One region of the Streptomyces sp. NBC_00236 genome, then DNA from elsewhere that is predicted to be linked to it. Evidence: riboswitches for the same ligand, from Rfam matches in the RefSeq annotation. Region 1 holds a riboswitch; each other region holds the start of a gene.
What was found. Region 1 has a riboswitch for cyclic di-AMP ahead of OG446_RS33645 (M23 family metallopeptidase). Riboswitches for the same ligand answer to the same signal wherever they lie in the genome.
Positions count from the first base shown of each region.

Region 1 (4,134 bases):
GAACTACGACCCGCTCGGCCCGGGCCGGCCCAAGAACTACGACCCGCAGGAGAAGAAGATGCCCCGCGGGCTCGTCATCAGGCTCTTCGCCTACCTGGTGGCCGGGCACGTCATCGCCGGCTTCCTCTATCTGTTGTTCGCCGTGGGGATGCACAACCAGTAGGCGGGCGGACGGGCGAGTCGGGCAGCCGCCGGGCGGGCAGGCGTGGACGCGGGCTGACCGCCCGGGCGGTCAGCCCGCGTCGAGCAGGCGCTCGCGCAGCCGCTCCCGCGTCTCCTGGCTGATCCTGAGGCCTTCGGCGAGATAGCGGTCGGTGCCGCCCCAGGTCTCGTCGATGGTGGTGAAGGCGGCGGCGAGATAGTCGGGGTGGGCGCCGAAGAGGGGATTGAGCAGCTCCATCACCTCGGGCGACATCCCGGCGGCGGAGGTGTCGCTGCGGCGGACCTTGTAGCGGCGGTGCGCGTCGTTGGACTTGAGGTAGTCGGCCTCGATGGCCTCGCGCTCGACGCCGACGGCCAGCAGGGACACCGCGATGGAGAGACCCGCGCGGTCCTTGCCCGCGGCGCAGTGCATCAGGGCGGGCACGCTGTCCTCGGCCAGGGCGTGCAGGACCCGGCTGTGCTCTGCCGTGCGGTCCAGGATGATCCGGCGGTAGGAAGCGACCATGCGGTGGGTCCCCTTGCCGTCGGCCAGGATCGACCGCAGCTCGTTCATGTTGCCGTCGCGCACCATCCGCCAGAACTCCGCGCCGTCCGCCGGGTCGCTGAGCGGGATGTTCACATTGCGCACGCCCGGCAGTTCCACGTCCAGGCCGTCGAGCTTGTGGTCGGCGCCGTTGCGGAAGTCGAAGACGGTGTGCAGACCGAGACCGGTGAGGAACGCGGTGTCCTCGGCCGTGGCGTGTGCCAGGTGACCACTGCGGTAGAGCCGCCCGTACCGCACCCGGCGGCCGTCCGAGGTGGGCAGGCCGCCCACGTCACGGAAATTGCGGACACCCGCCAGCTCGGGCTCCGTCGACGGGGTCTGCGGCAGCTGCTGCGTCACGGTCACTCCTGGGGGCTCTGCCGCCGGCGCGTGTCGCCCGCGGGTCCACTCTCGTGACGATACGACATTGATTCCTCAGGCAATCATCTTGGTCGTACCCGCACTTCGGGCCCCTGTGGCAGTCCGCCGGGCGGATCTCTCCGCACGGCCGCGCGGCCCTGGATCCACGCGGACGATGCGACGGAGCGGAAGCGATGGGCATGACATGTCCGTATTAGGGCTTTAGTCGAACATGCCCTACTTCTACGGTAGATGATCGCCCTCTCGTGAGCGGGATCATATCCGTGACGGTGTGTGGCGGCGGGGCCGCTGGGTATTCCGTGCGCGGCGCGGAAATCCAAGATCCGTAATCCACGGAGTGTGACCGGAATTCCTCGCCGAATTTCCGGCACGGAATCCCGCACGGAACCCGTGGCTTGTTTCCGCCGTCCCGGCTCGCTTACGTTCGCTGCAATCCGGACGGACCGCCTAATCCTGCCGCCGCCCGGAATTCGCACCCACTCACCGCGTGGCAGGAGCGGGGGAACCAGGTAAGCCGCCGGCCGGGAAACCGGACGGCTCGGGGTGAAGTCGCGCCAGCCGCGACCGGACATCTCCAGTCCGAACCCGACAGCTCACCTCGCAGGCGCCGGAGAGGAAAACCTTCATGCCCATATCGGGTAAGCACCGTCGTCCCAAGTCCAGCACCATTGCCCGTGGCGTCGTCGCCGCGAGCGCCGGCGGAGCCGTCATCGCGCTTCCGCTGCTCGGCGCCACCGGTGCCCACGCCGCGGAGCAGTCCGCTCCGGTCACCTCGAAGTCGGCCGCCGCTCACACCACCCCGGCCAAGCCGGTCGCGAAGAAGCAGGCCGGCGCCACCTCCTACACCGTGGTCTCCGGCGACTACCTGTCGAAGATCGCTGCCGAGCACAAGCTCAAGGGTGGCTGGGAGAAGCTGTACCAGGACAACCGCAAGGTCGTCGGCGACGACCCGAGCCTGATCTTCCCGGGCATGAAGCTGACCCTCGGCGGCAAGGCCTGGGGCCACGCCTCGACCACCTCCACGGGCACCACCACCCCGTCGAAGGCCCCCTCCAAGGCCCCGGCCAAGACCGAGACGAAGGCCTCCACGGCCTCCGACTCGTCCTCCTCCGACGACTCGTCGTCCAAGGAGACCTCGGCGCCGGCCACCCAGAGCAACGACTCCGGTTACGTCCACCCGGTCCCGGGCAACCACACCACCGCGTACCGCGCCTCCGGTGCCAACTGGTCCAGCGGCAGCCACACCGGCATCGACTTCCCCGTGTCCACCGGCACGAGCGTGAAGGCGATCACCTCCGGCACCGTCGTCACCGCCGGCTGGGGCGGCGCGTACGGCAACGAGGTCGTCATCAAGCACGCCGACGGCCACTACTCGCAGTACGGCCACATGTCCTCGCTCTCCGTCTCGGCCGGCCAGACCGTGACCGCGGGCCAGCAGGTCGGCCTGTCCGGCTCCACCGGCAACGCCACCGGCCCGCACCTCCACTTCGAGGTCCGCACGGGTCCGGCGTACGGCTCGGACATCGACCCGATCGCCTACCTGGCGTCGCACGGCATCAACGTCTGATCCGGGCAACACCGGTCCGGTGAACCGGGCCTGAGCAATGCATGGAGGGACGGTGCGCGGCGGCGCACCGTCCCTCTGCCGTTGGCTGTCCGTGCTCGGAAGAGGCGCGCGGCTCCGGGGCGGCGGCGGTGAATGGTGGCGGTGGGTGGTGGCCACTCTTATTCCCCCTTTACCAAAAACTGACCGGGTGGTCTATCTCACCACCCGTCAACCCCTTATTACGGTCGCGTAGGTCACATTCGGCGGTGCAGGATATGCCCTTGTGGCAGACGATTCGAACAACATCCAGCAGGGCGTCATCAACCAACAGGGCGCCATCGGGTCGTACGCGGCGATTGGCGACAGCTTCACCGAGGGAGTCGGTGACCCCGGCCCGGACGGAACGTTCGTCGGCTGGGCGGACCGGTTCGCGGTCCTTCTCGCGGACCAGCTCCCGGACCCGGGCGCGGCGACGGGCACCGCTCACGCAGACTTCAGGTACGCCAATCTCGCCGTACGAGGACGTCTCCTCGACCAGATCGTCGAGGAGCAGGTGCCGCGCGCCAAGGAACTCGCCCCCGATCTGGTGAGCTTCTGCGCCGGCGGCAACGACATCATCCGGCCGGGCACCGATCCCGACGACGTGGCCGAGCGCTTCGAGCGCGCGGTCGCCGACCTGACCCGGTCGGTCGGCACGGTCATGGTCACCACCGGCTTCGACACCCGCAACGTGCCCGTGCTGCGCCATCTGCGCGGCAAGATCGCCACCTACACCGCGCATGTACGGTCCATCGCCGACCGCTACGACTGCCCGGTCCTCGACCTGTGGTCCCTGCGCTCGGTCCAGGACCGGCGCGCCTGGGACGACGACCGGCTGCACCTGTCGCCCGAGGGCCACACCCGGGTCGCGCTGCGCGCCGCCCAGGTCCTCGGCCTCGGCGTACCCGCCGATCCGGACCAGGAGTGGCCGCCGCAGGCCCAGCGCGGAACGCTCGAAGTGCGGCGCGACGACATCCACTGGGCACGCGAGTACCTGGTCCCGTGGATCGGCCGGCGGCTGCGCGGTGAGTCCTCGGGGGACCACGTGGAGGCCAAGCGGCCCGACCTGCTGCCTCTCTGAGAGGCTCGCAGTCCTCAGTCGCCCCGGGCGAACGGGGCGACGGAGGACACCGGCCGCGCCGGTATGCGCTCCAGCACTCCGCCGGCGAAGACGTCGTAGAGCGGCAGCGTCTCCAGGTGCACATAGCCGATGTGGCAGTCGCAGACGGCGAGCGGACAGGCCCGGGGACCCAGCGCCGCGCGGTAGCTGCCGTCGTAGAGATTGCCGAGCTCCGCGCGGACGAAGTGGCAGCGGCGCACCGTGCCGTCGCCGTCCACCGAGATCACCGACTCACCGGTCCGGCAGGGCAGCCCCGCCGAACGGTGCGGATGCCGGCTGTACGGGAACAGCGGGTCGACCGCCGTCCACCGGTCCGCCTCCTCGTCCGTATAGGTGTGGCCCTCGGCGGCGTTGACCCAGAGG
Region 1 covers NZ_CP108100.1:7,555,376-7,559,509, forward strand. The annotation lists gene OG446_RS33635 (DUF6126 family protein) at 1-163, shown strand, start outside; gene OG446_RS33640 (tyrosine-protein phosphatase) at 233-1,045, opposite strand; cyclic di-AMP (ydaO/yuaA leader) riboswitch at 1,530-1,688, shown strand; gene OG446_RS33645 (M23 family metallopeptidase) at 1,692-2,633, shown strand; gene OG446_RS33650 (SGNH/GDSL hydrolase family protein) at 2,896-3,732, shown strand; gene OG446_RS33655 (STM4011 family radical SAM protein) at 3,747-4,134, opposite strand, start outside.

Region 2 (4,134 bases), 3.2 Mb from region 1:
CGCGGCCCCTCTCACGTACGCCTTGAAGGCCGCGTCGCGTTCCTTCGCGTCCTTCACATCCCGCTGGCCCATGGATTTGCCCCGAGCGATCACGTAGACCAGAACGCCCAGGTACGGCAGCACCAGTGCCAGGACCAGCCAGCCCGCCTTGGCCCATCCGCCGAGGTCATCGCTGCGGAAGATGTCCATGATGACTCGGAACAGGAGGAAGAGCCACATGATCCAGAGGAAGAACCAGAGCATGGTCCAGAACAGGTTGAGCAGAGGGTAGTCGTCCATCGTCCACTCCAGGCACCGCGTCGAATGGCTGAATCTGAAATCAGTCATATCACCGCATTTAGGGGTTCGCCCGTTGGAGTTCCCTCTGTTCCGCCAGGAGAGGGAAGGGGGACGGACGGGGGCGATGCGGCGCGGCGCGGAGTGGAGTGGCGGCTACTTCTCCGGTGCGGCGGCGGTGTCGGAGGCCTCGACGGAGACCGTGTCGGAGGACTGCTCCGCGGGCTCTGCCGGCTGCGGGGCGGCGGGCGCGTTCGTGGCCTCCGCGGCGCGTGCGGCCGATGCGGACTTGCGGCTGTGCACCAGGATTCCGATGAAGCCGGCGATGAACCCGCTGATCAGGCCCGATATCGCATGGTTGAGCGCGTTGACCGATTCGCTGTCCGGGAGGCCGACGGCGGCGTAGTTCACCGCCGCGCTCATCACCGCTCCCATCAGTCCGCCGATGACGCCGCTGATAGCGGCGCCGCGTACGGGCGAGGGAGGTGCGGCCGGGGCGGCCGGGGCGGGAGCGGGAGCGGGGGCGGGAGTGAGCGGTGCGGTCATCGTCGAGGGCCCTCCAGACAGGCTGCGATGAGAGACCGGGAGCGGCTTGCGGGGCGCGGTGACTGCGCGTTCCGGGGCCTGCTCGCACGGGCAGCCCACCGGTCCGGGGGGTGCAGCAGTTACCTTGCGGCAGAACACGTGTTCCTTGCAACACCTTCTCGTTTTGAACACGTTGACGGCCCGGTGGAGATCGTCCGCGGGAGGCGGACTGCTCCTCTCCCGCCGGTGCGCCCACAAGGTGGCTACAGGGCCGCTTTGTTCGGATTTGCTGACCTGAATCCGGCTTCCATGCCCTGTGGTTGGGGTGGGGGTGGGTGTCGAATGTCCACAGGGGCGCACTCCTCAGGTGTGCGGCCGGGCGGCGGGCCAGGCTGCGGACCGGGCGCGTCCGTGTGCCGCCCACAGGGTGTGCGCGCCGGTGTGTGCGCCGGGTGGTCACGAGGGTGGTCATGAGTGCCTCGAACATGCCGTAGAGTTGTGTTTACCGACGCGGGGTGGAGCAGCTCGGTAGCTCGCTGGGCTCATAACCCAGAGGTCGCAGGTTCAAATCCTGTCCCCGCTACTGAAGAATCAGGCCCGGCATGCATACAGCGTGCCGGGCCTGATTCGTTTGTACGCCGTGGGCCACTGGGTCCGTCGGTTCGTGGCCCGCCGGGTTGGCCGGTGCGGGGCCGTATCGCGTACGCGTACCCCCATTGGCCGACGAGGAGTCGCCCCGCGGCCCTGCTCCGGGAAGCCTGGGGGTGGTGCGCGGTACCGTCCGCGGCCGTGGATGCACCGGGCAGGAGAGCAGCAGGTGGGGAAGCGGGAGAAGCGGCGGGGGAGGCGCGCCGGGGATGTGAGGACCCGCCGGTTCGTCCGGCTGCTGCCCACGATGATGATCGTCGGGGGCGTGCTGTTCGATGCTTTCTCCCCGCCCGAGTTCACCGCCGTCCCCTTGTACGCGGCGGCCCCGCTGATCGCCGCGCCGTTCTTCTCGCTGGCCAGCACGGTACGTACCGGTGTCGCCGCGCTGCTGGCCGTCGTCGTGCTGCGGCTGTCCAGCGGCACCCTGCTGCAGGTCGTGCCCTCCATCGAACTGCTCACCGTCCTCACCGTCTCCGTCCTCGCCGTCGTGATCAACGGGGTCGTCCGGCGCAGCAACGAGCAGCTGGCCTCCGCCCGCGTCATCGCGGAGACGGCCATGCGGGCGGTGCTGCCGACACCGTCCGACCGGATCGGCGGGCTGCAGGTGGCCGCGCGGTACGAGGCGGCGCAGGCGGACGAGTTCGTCGGCGGCGACCTGTTCTCGGTGGCGGACAGCCCGCAGGGGGTGCGGCTGGTGGTCGGGGACGTGCGCGGCAAGGGGCTGGACGCCGTGGAGGCGGTGGCGGTGGTCATCGGGGCCTTCCGGGAGGCGGCCGAACAGGAGGAGACCCTGGAGGGCGTGGCGCTGCGGCTGGAGCGCGCGCTGGCGCGGGAGTCGGACCGGCGTGGTGGCCTGGACGCGTTCGAGGGGTTCATCACCGCCGTGCTCGCCGAGGTCCCGCGGGGGGCGGGCCGGGTGCGGATCGTCAACCGCGGTCACCCCGAGCCGCTGCTCCTGCACACGGACGGAGGGCTGGATGTGCTCGGTCCGTCGGTGCCCGCGCTGCCGCTGGGGATGGACCTGGGGGTGTGGCCGGACCGGGCCGACGAGTGGGACCTGCCGGCCGGGGCGACGCTTCTCCTCTATACGGACGGCCTCTCCGAGGCCCGTAACGCCGAAGGGGTCTTCTACGACCCTGCCGAGCGGCTGCGGGGACGGATCTTCCCGGGACCCGAGGAACTCCTCTCCGCGCTGACCGATGACGTACGGCTGCATACGGGGGGCGAGTCGACGGACGACATGGCGCTGCTCGCGGTCGTGCGGCCCGCCGAGGGGCAGCCCGACCGGCGCAGGACCGTGAAGATCGTCGGTCTGGGCGACGGCGGCGGCTGAGCCGGCTCCCTGCGGTGACAGGTGAGGGGGGAGCGGTGGAGGGCGATACCACCGTCCGTAACCGAAAGACACCCCTCCGCATAACATTTGACGCAACGTCAGAAATCGGGTGCCATCCGAGGGGCGATCAACTCGCCCGATTGCACCCGGTTGTGTCCCGTAAAGTCCAGGCCAAGGACGCGAACGATCAGTGGGAACGGCTTGGAATCGGACCCCGGTGTCTATTAACGTTCGATAACGCAGCGCGGTTGTCCCAGCCGCCGTCAGTGGCGGCACCGTGCGCGAGCGCCGAATTCCGCAAGGGAACCGGGGAACCACCTACATGGGGTGAATCGGGCATCTCTGTCTTGTTTGTGAGGCGGAGGAACCCGTAGGAGACCTTCCTGCTCCGAACCCGTCAGCTAACCCGGTAGGCGAGAAGGAAGGAAAGGAGTGCGCCCCCGTGGCGTCCAACAAGCCTGCCCCCGAAGCTCCCTCTCGGTTCCGGTCCGAGTACGGCGATGACCTCGCCCCCCGGCCCGCCACCGCATTCGGTACGGAGTACGGGGCCGACTACGCGACCGATTACGGGACCGATCGGGGCAGCGACTTCGGAAACGACTTCCGCGCCGACGAGGCCGGGTCCGACAGGACCTGGGAGGAATGGAACCCCACCGAGGAGTCCATCCGCCCCGTGCGCGGCAAGCACCGCGTCGCCAAGCAGCGCAATGGTCTGGCCCGCAGTTCCACCGTCCTCGGCGTCGGCGTCATCGCGGCCGTCGGTGCGGGTGGCATGGCCACCGCCCAGAGCAAGCCGCCGGTCTCCATCTCTCTTCCCGATTCCATCGCGGACAATCTCCCCGACGCCAAGTCCCTCCCGGGCGTCGGCGCGCTGTTCTCGGGAGAGTCCGAGTCCACGGCGGACAAGGCTGCGGCCGAGACCGCTGCCGCCCCGCTGACGACCGCCGGCATCACCACCGCCGAGGCCGAGCAGGGCACCACGGACGCCGGTGAGGCACTCCGCGCCCGCATCCTCCAGCAGGCCGAGCAGCAGCAGGACGCCGCCGACGCCGAGGTCAAGGCGGCTGCGGAGAAGGCGGCCGCGGAGAAGGCCGCAGCCGAGGCGAAGAAGCAGCAGGACGCCGCCGAGGCCAAGATCGCCGCCGAGAAGAAGAAGGCGGCGGAGGAAGCGGCGAAGAAGGCGGAAGCGCTGCGGCTCGCCAAGCTCGCCGCCAGCTACGCCATCCCCACCTCCTCGTACACGATCACCTCGACCTTCGGCGAGGCCGGATCGATGTGGTCCTCCGGCTACCACACGGGCCTCGACTTCGCGGCGCCGACCGGAACACCGATCAAGGCCATCCACACCGGCA
Region 2 covers NZ_CP108100.1:4,383,315-4,387,448, forward strand. The annotation lists gene OG446_RS19810 (SHOCT domain-containing protein) at 1-279, opposite strand, end outside; gene OG446_RS19815 (hypothetical protein) at 433-822, opposite strand; tRNA gene OG446_RS19820 (tRNA-Met) at 1,311-1,384, shown strand; gene OG446_RS19825 (PP2C family protein-serine/threonine phosphatase) at 1,517-2,782, shown strand; cyclic di-AMP (ydaO/yuaA leader) riboswitch at 3,059-3,213, shown strand; gene OG446_RS19830 (M23 family metallopeptidase) at 3,225-4,134, shown strand, end outside.
Region 2: linked by a shared signal. The riboswitch ahead of OG446_RS19830 (M23 family metallopeptidase) and the one ahead of OG446_RS33645 (M23 family metallopeptidase) in region 1 are both predicted to bind cyclic di-AMP.

Region 3 (4,134 bases), 1.1 Mb from region 1:
CCTTCCCCGCGCCCGAGCGCGGCTCGCTGCCCAACGGCGTCACGGTGCTGCGCTGCCACCGCCCCGGCCAGCAGGTCGTCGCCGTCGAGATCTTCCTCGACGCCCCCCTGGACGCCGAGCCCGAAGGGCTGGACGGGGTCGCCACGATCATGTCCCGCGCGCTGTCCGAGGGCACCGACAAGCAGAGCGCCGAGGAGTTCGCCGCCGAGCTGGAGCGGTGCGGCGCCACGCTGGACGCCCACGCCGACCATCCCGGCGTCCGGGTCTCCCTGGAGGTTCCGGCCTCCCGGCTGGCCAAGGCGCTCGGCCTCGTTGCCGAGGCGCTGCGGGCTCCGGCCTTCGCCGACAGCGAGATCGAGCGACTCGTGGGCAACCGGCTGGACGAGATCCCGCACGAGCAGGCCAACCCGGCCCGGCGTGCCGCCAAGCAGCTCTCCAAGGAGCTGTTCCCGGCCACGGCACGCATGTCGCGCCCGCGCCAGGGCACCGAGGAGACCGTGGCCCGGATCGACTCCGCGGCCGTGCGCGCCTTCTACGACGCCCACATCCGCCCGTCCACCGCGACCGCCGTGGTCGTGGGCGACCTCACGGGCATCGACCTGGACGCGCTGCTCGCCGACACCCTCGGTGACTGGTCGGGCAACACCGCGGAGCCCCGCCCCGTCCCGCCGATCACCGCTGACGACACGGGCCGTGTGGTGATCGTGGACCGCCCCGGCGCGGTGCAGACCCAGCTGCTGATCGGCCGGATCGGCGCCGACCGGCACGACAGCGTCTGGGCGGCCCAGGTGCTCGGCACCTACTGCCTCGGTGGCACGCTCACCTCCCGGCTCGACCGGGTGCTGCGGGAGGAGAAGGGCTACACCTACGGCGTGCGGGCCTTCGCCCAGGTGCTGCGCTCGACGGCTCCGGACTCCGCCTCCGGGGCCACGGGCGCCGCGATGCTCGCCATCAGCGGTTCCGTGGACACGGAGTCCACCGGGCCGGCGCTGGAGGACCTGTGGAAGGTCCTGCGGACGCTGGCAGCCGAAGGGCTGACGGACGCCGAGCGCGAGACGGCCGTGCAGAACCTCGTGGGTGTCGCCCCGCTGAAGTTCGAGATGGCGGCCTCCGTCGCCGGCACCCTCGCCGACCAGGTCGAGCAGCATCTCCCGGACGACTACCAGGCGCAGCTCTACGCACGCCTGGCCGACACCGGGACGGTGGAGGCGACGGCGGCCGTGGTCAACGCCTTCCCGGAGGACCGGCTGGTCACGGTTCTCGTCGGGGATGCCGCGCAGATCGCCGACCCGGTCCGGGCCCTCGGCATCGGCGAGGTGTCGATCGTGACCGGCTGAGCACAACGGTCATCCCGCCCGGTATCAGGGCAAACAGAACAGTGGTGAAGGTCCCGGCGGAGCGATCTCCGCCGGGACCTTCCGTTTTGCCCCTTTTTGGGGGGTTGGTTGCCTTTCTGCCCTGTGGGATGCGCTACAAAACGGCCTGTCCGTTTGGTGACGGGAAGTGCCCCCGCTTAGCGTCGGCTCCGCTGTCCGTCACTCGTATGCCGCATCCGTGACGTACCGGGCAGCCATCGCCGAGTCCCCGTCAGGCGCGAGCCTGGGGAGCCGGGGACCCACGCAGTCCCTGGGGTGAATCGGATGGCCGTGTCCCGTACGGGACCGGGGATCCGTAGGAGACCTTCCTGCTCCGAACCCGTCAGCTAACCCGGTAGGCGAGAAGGAAGGAAAGGACCAGCCACTTCATGGCGTTCACCCGTGCCACCGGGAAGCATCGTGCCCCGGGCCGTCTGACGCGCACCGGCGCGAAGGCCGTCGGCATCGCGACCCTGGCCACCACCGGCGTCATCGGAGGACTGGCCTCCCCGGCCCTCGCCTCGGACACCGGGACCCCCTCCGTCGGCGACACCGGCCTCACCCAGGTCATCGCCATCGAGAACGTCCTCGCCGAGCAGATCGACGCCCAGGCGGACGCGCAGCAGCACCAGGCCGACGTCGCCGAGAAGAAGGCCGAGGCGAAGGCCGCCGCGAAGAAGAAGGCCGAGGCCAAGAAGAAGACCGAAGCCAAGGCCAAGGCTGCCGCGAAGGCCGAGGCCGCCGCGAAGGCGAAGGCCGCCCGGGCAGAGAAGGCCCGCGAGAGTGCGGCCCGTGCCGCCCGTTCCGCCGAGCGCACCCGGCTCGGCTCCTTCCAGCTCCCCGTCGCCGGCTCGTACGTGAGCACCGGCTACAAGTCCAGCGGCTCCATGTGGTCCTCCGGCAGCCACTCCGGCATCGACTTCCACGCCGCTTCCGGCAGTTCCGTCGTCGCCGTCGGCGCCGGCACGGTCGTCGAGGCCGGCTGGGGCGGGGCGTACGGCAACAACATCGTGCTGCGGATGACGGACGGCACGTACACCCAGTACGGCCACCTCTCCTCGATCGGCGTGTCCGTCGGCCAGAGCGTCGGTGCCGGCCAGCAGATCGGCCTCTCCGGCTCCACCGGCAACTCGACCGGCCCGCACCTGCACTTCGAGGCCCGCACCACGCCCTCGTACGGCTCCGACATGGACCCGGTCGCCTACCTGCGCTCCCACGGCGTCTCCGTCTGACCGGCCGACGACCCCTCGGTGAAGGCCCCGGCACCACGCCGGGGCCTTCGTCGTGTCCGTGTGTCCCGGCCTTCCGCAGCGGTGGCGCCGGAACGGCCCGGTGACCAAAAGATATTCATGAATTTCCACCCGCCGTCGGAAATGCGACCGCATTGCAATAGAGTCGCAGGACAGGTGTCGATCGGCTGCGTTTCGCGGGGATTAAGGCGGAGGTTCGGACATGCGCATTCCGGCGCATTCGGTATGCACGGCAATCCGTGAAGACATCGTCTCGGGTGTCTTCGAACGCGGCAGCCGACTCACCGAGGAGGTACTCGCACGGCGTTACGGGGTCTCCCGGGTGCCGGTTCGGGAAGCGCTGCGCACCCTGGAGTCCGAAGGATTCGTGGTCACCCGCAGACACGCCGGAGCCTGCGTGGCCGAGCCCACCGAGCAGGAGGCTGCCGACCTCCTGGAGGTCCGCATGCTGCTGGAGCCGCTCGGCGCGGCCCGCGCCGCCCACCGCCGCTCGGACGCGCACCTCAAGGTGCTGCGCGGCCTGGTCAGGCTCGGTCAGGAGCGCGCCCGCCGGGGTGAGGGCGAGGACCTGCGCTCCCTTGGCGCCTGGTTCCACGAGACGCTCGCGCAGGCCTCCGGCAGCCCCGGCCTGATCGCGCTGCTCACCCAGCTGCGGCACAAGACCACCTGGATGTACGCGATCGAGTCCCCGGCCCGTCCGGCCGATTCATGGGCCGAGCACGGGGCCATCGTGGACGCCGTGGCGCGCGGGGACGCGGAGAGGGCGCGGGCGCTGACCGCCCAGCACGCCGAGCGGGCCGCCGCCGCGTACCGGCTGCGCCGCCCCGGCCGGCCGGAGTCCGCCACGGCCCGGACCGGCCGGGTGAGAACTTCGCAACATGCCGTAAACACCCCGAGCGGCCGGCATTAACAATTGCGCCGTATACAAAGAGTGGGATTCCGGAGGACTTTCTTTCTGCTGCCCGAATTCGCCTCGGCGGAACCATTCGATGACCCGCACCTTTTGGCGGACGAACGAGTTGAACGAAAGAGCTGAACAAAAGAGCCGCGGCACCCGGTCGAGGGTGTCGCGGCTCTGTCGCAGGAATTCCCGCGGTGGTGACCCGTCGGGGTCAGACGGTCTCCGGAAGCTCGTCGAGCCCCTCGGCGACCAGCTTGGACAGGCGGTCCAGGGCGGCTTCTGCGTTGTCGGCCTCGGACGCCAGGACGATCTCCTCGCCGCCCTGCGCGCCGAGCCCGAGCACGGCGAGCATGGAGGCCGCGTTCACCGGGTTGCCATCGGCCTTGGCGATGGTCACAGGGATGCCGGAAGCCGTGGCGGCACGGACGAAGATGGAAGCGGGGCGGGCGTGCAGGCCCTCGGCCCAACCGACGTTGACGCGGCGCTCAGCCATGGTTCTGCCCTTCACGAATCAATGGTTGTCTAGACCAGTCTCTCATGCAGTGCGCGATGCTCCGGCCGACCCGCGGACCGCTTTCCACCCGCGCCGCACCGTCACCCGGCACCCCTCAGACTGCCCCGGCCCCGG
Region 3 covers NZ_CP108100.1:6,495,676-6,499,809, forward strand. The annotation lists gene OG446_RS29060 (M16 family metallopeptidase) at 1-1,337, shown strand, start outside; cyclic di-AMP (ydaO/yuaA leader) riboswitch at 1,565-1,731, shown strand; gene OG446_RS29065 (M23 family metallopeptidase) at 1,745-2,587, shown strand; gene OG446_RS29070 (GntR family transcriptional regulator) at 2,808-3,515, shown strand; gene OG446_RS29075 (HPr family phosphocarrier protein) at 3,718-3,999, opposite strand.
Region 3: linked by a shared signal. The riboswitch ahead of OG446_RS29065 (M23 family metallopeptidase) and the one ahead of OG446_RS33645 (M23 family metallopeptidase) in region 1 are both predicted to bind cyclic di-AMP.

Region 4 (4,134 bases), 2.4 Mb from region 1:
CGCACGCTCCCGTAGATCGGCATGTAGTAGATCGACTCCTCGCGCACGTTCGCCCCCGGCTTCGGCGCGTGGATCATCATGCCGTCGCCCTTGTAGATGCCGACGTGGCTGATGTCGTCGTAGAAGAACACCAGGTCCCCGGGCCGCAGATCCTCGGTGGCTATCCGGGTGCCCACGTTCACCTGGTCCCAGGTGGTCCGCGGAATGTCGACACCGGCCGCCTTCCAGGCCGCCTGGGTGAGCCCGGAGCAGTCGTACGAGGCCGGGCCGGTCGCCCCCCAGACGTACGGCTTGCCGAGCTGCGCCCTGGCGAACGCCATGACCTTCTCGGCCTTGGTCGAGGCGTCGGCGTCCGAACCCGAGCCCGAGCCGGTCCCGGTTCCGGTGCCTGCCCCCGTGCCGCTGCCGGCCTCCTCGGCGGCCTCCTCGGCCGCCGCGGCCTCGCGGTCGGCCTCGGCCTTCGCGGCGGCCTGCTTCTTCGCCAGCTCCGCCGCCTTGCGCTTGGCCTCCGCCTCCTTCTTGCGCTCCAGCTCGGCCAGCCGCGCCTTCTCCTCGGCTGTCAGCTTCGACAGCAGGCCGCGGGCCTCGGACAGCTTCGTCTGGACGTTCTGCTTGCTGGTGCGCAGGGTCGCCTGGGACTCGGTGAGCGTCTCCAGGCTCGCCACGGCCTCGGCCCGCTGCTCGGACGCCTTCACCTGCTGCGTACGGAAGTCCGACACCGCCCGCGTCTGGCGCTCGGTCATCCGGTCCATGAGGTGGGTCTGGTCGAAGAACGACTGCGGGTCGTCGGCCAGGAAGAAGGTGGCGGTCGGGGCGAGGGTGCCGCCGCGGTACTGGGCGGCGGCATAGGTGCCGAGCGTCCTGCGTGCCTCGTTCAGCTTCTCGGTGCGCTTGGCGACGTCGTCGAGCAGGGTGTCCACCTTGGAGCGCTGCGCCGTGGTCGCTTCCTTCGCCTGGTTGTACTGCTGGGTCGCGGTGCCCGCCTGCCGGTAGAGGTCGTCGACCTTCTTCTGTACGTCCTCGATGCTGGGCTTGGGAGCCGGGGCGGCGAGTGCGCTCTGCGTGGACAGCAGGGTCACCGAAGCCAGTGCGGCCGTCGTGATCCCGACGGCCGGGCCGGTATTGCGCACACGGGTGCGCGGTTTGCGATGCGACGCCAAGGCCGGCATCTCCTTCCGTGGACCGCCTACCGGGTTAGCTGTCGGGTTCGGGCGGAACGGAAGGCTGCCCTACGGTCCTGGTGGGGGATTTCGGACCGATTCACCCCGGTGATGCGTGTGGGTCCCCGGTTCCGGACTCCCGTGACGGACAGCCCGGATTCGGCGTGGACGCCCGCTCGGCGTGGATCGCCTCTGGGGGTACGGGCCGCCCGAACGAGCACGCTAGCCAACTCATGGTGCCGCTGTGAAGGTTGATGTTCGATATGCCCGATACATTTTCGTGACCTTGCCGGATCGGGGCGCTGCGGGGCAGGTGGGGCCCGGGGTCGCTCCACACAGTGATGCCCATCGCTCGCTCTGAGTGTCCGGTCGCCGGTGCGTGGTTGGTCACTCGGGCCCGGAGTGTCAGTGCGCACGCCTAGACTCGGGAGGCGATGAGCAGCCTCTTTGACGACAGTTTCCTGGCCGGCCTCCAGCACACGGAGGAAGGGCCCCCGCCGCCCCCCGAGGACTCCGCACCCGAAGCGGTGCCGGAGGACCTCTTCGCGGGCGTTTTCGACGGGCCCCCGCCGCCCCGCGAGGCCTACTACCGCGACGGGGCCCACCGCCCGGTCATCGACGCGGCCGCGCTGCTGGACGGGCTGAACACCGAGCAGCGCGCAGCCGTCGTGCACGCCGGGTCCCCGCTGCTCATCGTCGCCGGTGCCGGTTCGGGCAAGACCCGCGTACTGACGCACCGCATCGCCCATCTGCTGGCCGAGCGCGGCGTGCACCCCGGCCAGATCCTGGCGATCACCTTCACCAACAAGGCCGCCGGCGAGATGAAGGAGCGCGTCGAGCAGCTCGTCGGACCGCGGGCCAACGCCATGTGGGTCATGACCTTCCACAGCGCGTGCGTACGGATCCTGCGCCGCGAGTCGAAGCGGCTCGGCTTCACCTCCTCGTTCTCCATCTACGACGCCGCCGACTCCAAGCGCCTCATGGCCCTGGTCTGCCGCGATCTCGACCTCGACCCGAAGCGCTACCCGCCGAAGTCGTTCACGGCGAAGGTCTCGAACCTGAAGAACGAGCTGATCGACGAGGAGACCTTCGCCGGCCAGGCTGCCGACGGCTTCGAGAAGACACTCGCCCAGGCCTACGCGCTCTACCAGTCCCGGCTGCGCGAGGCGAACGCGCTGGACTTCGACGACATCATCATGACGACGGTGCACCTGCTCCAGGCGTTCCCCGACGTCGCCGAGCACTACCGCCGCCGCTTCCGCCACGTCCTCGTCGACGAGTACCAGGACACCAACCACGCCCAGTACACGCTCGTACGGGAACTGGTCGGCCCGGCGGGCGAGGCCGACGCCCCGGGCGAGCTGTGCGTCGTGGGTGACGCGGACCAGTCGATCTACGCCTTCCGCGGCGCGACCATCCGCAACATCCTCCAGTTCGAGGAGGACTACCCGGACGCGACGACGATCATGCTGGAGCAGAACTACCGCTCCACGCAGACGATCCTGTCCGCGGCCAACGCGGTCATCGAGCGCAACGAGAGCCGCCGCCCGAAGAACCTCTGGACGAACGCGGGCGCGGGCACCCGCATCACCGGCTATGTCGCCGACACCGAGCACGACGAGGCGCAGTTCGTCGCCGACGAGATCGACCGGCTGACCGACGCGGGCGACGCCAAGGCCGGCGACGTGGCGATCTTCTACCGGACGAACGCGCAGTCGCGTGTCTTCGAGGAGATCTTCATCCGCGTCGGCCTGCCCTACAAGGTGGTCGGCGGCGTGCGCTTCTACGAGCGCAAGGAGGTCAGGGACGTCCTGGCCTACCTCCGGGTCCTCTCCAACCCCGAGGACACCGTCCCGCTGCGCCGCATCCTGAACGTGCCCAAGCGGGGCATCGGCGACCGGGCCGAGGCGATGATCGACGCCCTGTCGATGCGCGAGAAGATCTCCTTCCCGCAGGCGCTGCGCCGGGTCGACGAGGCGTACGGCATGGCAGCCCGTTCGTCGAACGCGGTGAAGCGGTTCAACACGCTGATGGAGGAGCTCCGCACGGTCGTGGAGTCCGGCGCTGGACCTGCGGTCGTGGTGGAGGCCGTCATGGAGCGGACCGGCTATCTCGCCGAGCTCCAGGCGTCCACCGACCCGCAGGACGAGACCCGGATCGAGAACCTCCAGGAACTCGCCTCCGTCGCCCTCGAGTTCGAGCAGGAGCGGGCGGAGGACGAAGGCGCGGGCACGCTCGCCGAGTTCCTGGAGAAGGTCGCGCTCGTCGCCGACGCCGACCAGATCCCCGACGAGGACGAGGACGGCTCCGGTGTCGTCACGCTGATGACGCTGCACACCGCCAAGGGCCTCGAATTCCCGGTGGTCTTCCTGACCGGCATGGAGGACGGGGTCTTCCCGCACATGCGGGCACTCGGACAGACCAAGGAGCTGGAGGAGGAGCGGCGGCTCGCCTACGTCGGCATCACGCGCGCCCGCGAGCGGCTCTACCTCACTCGCGCGGCGATGCGCAGCGCCTGGGGCCAGCCCGCGTACAACCCGCCGTCGCGGTTCCTGGAGGAGATCCCGGACCAGCACCTGGAGTGGAAGCGCAAGGGCCCCATGGCGGCACCGGCCGGGCCGACGTCGGGCATCACCTCGTCGCGCTCCGCGTCCCGTGCGCGCTCCGGCCCCTCGGGCTTCGCGACCCGGCGGACCTCGGACAAGCCGACGATCACCCTGGTGGCCGGTGACCGGGTCACCCACGACCAGTTCGGTCTGGGCACGGTGACGGCGGTCGAGGGCATCGGGGACCAGGCGAAGGCCACGGTCGACTTCGGGGACGCGCGGCCGAAGAAGCTGCTGCTGCGGTACGCGCCGGTCGAGAAGCTGTAGGGCCGGCGGGCCCCGCGGGTGGGCGGCCGCGGCCGCCCACCCGATCAGTTCGGGTTGACGTTGTGGCTGCGGAGCCAGGGCAGCGGGTCGATCGCCGCGCC
Region 4 covers NZ_CP108100.1:5,183,250-5,187,383, forward strand. The annotation lists gene OG446_RS23470 (C40 family peptidase) at 1-1,169, opposite strand, end outside; cyclic di-AMP (ydaO/yuaA leader) riboswitch at 1,168-1,335, opposite strand; gene pcrA (DNA helicase PcrA) at 1,595-4,033, shown strand; gene OG446_RS23480 (M23 family metallopeptidase) at 4,078-4,134, opposite strand, start outside.
Region 4: linked by a shared signal. The riboswitch ahead of OG446_RS23470 (C40 family peptidase) and the one ahead of OG446_RS33645 (M23 family metallopeptidase) in region 1 are both predicted to bind cyclic di-AMP.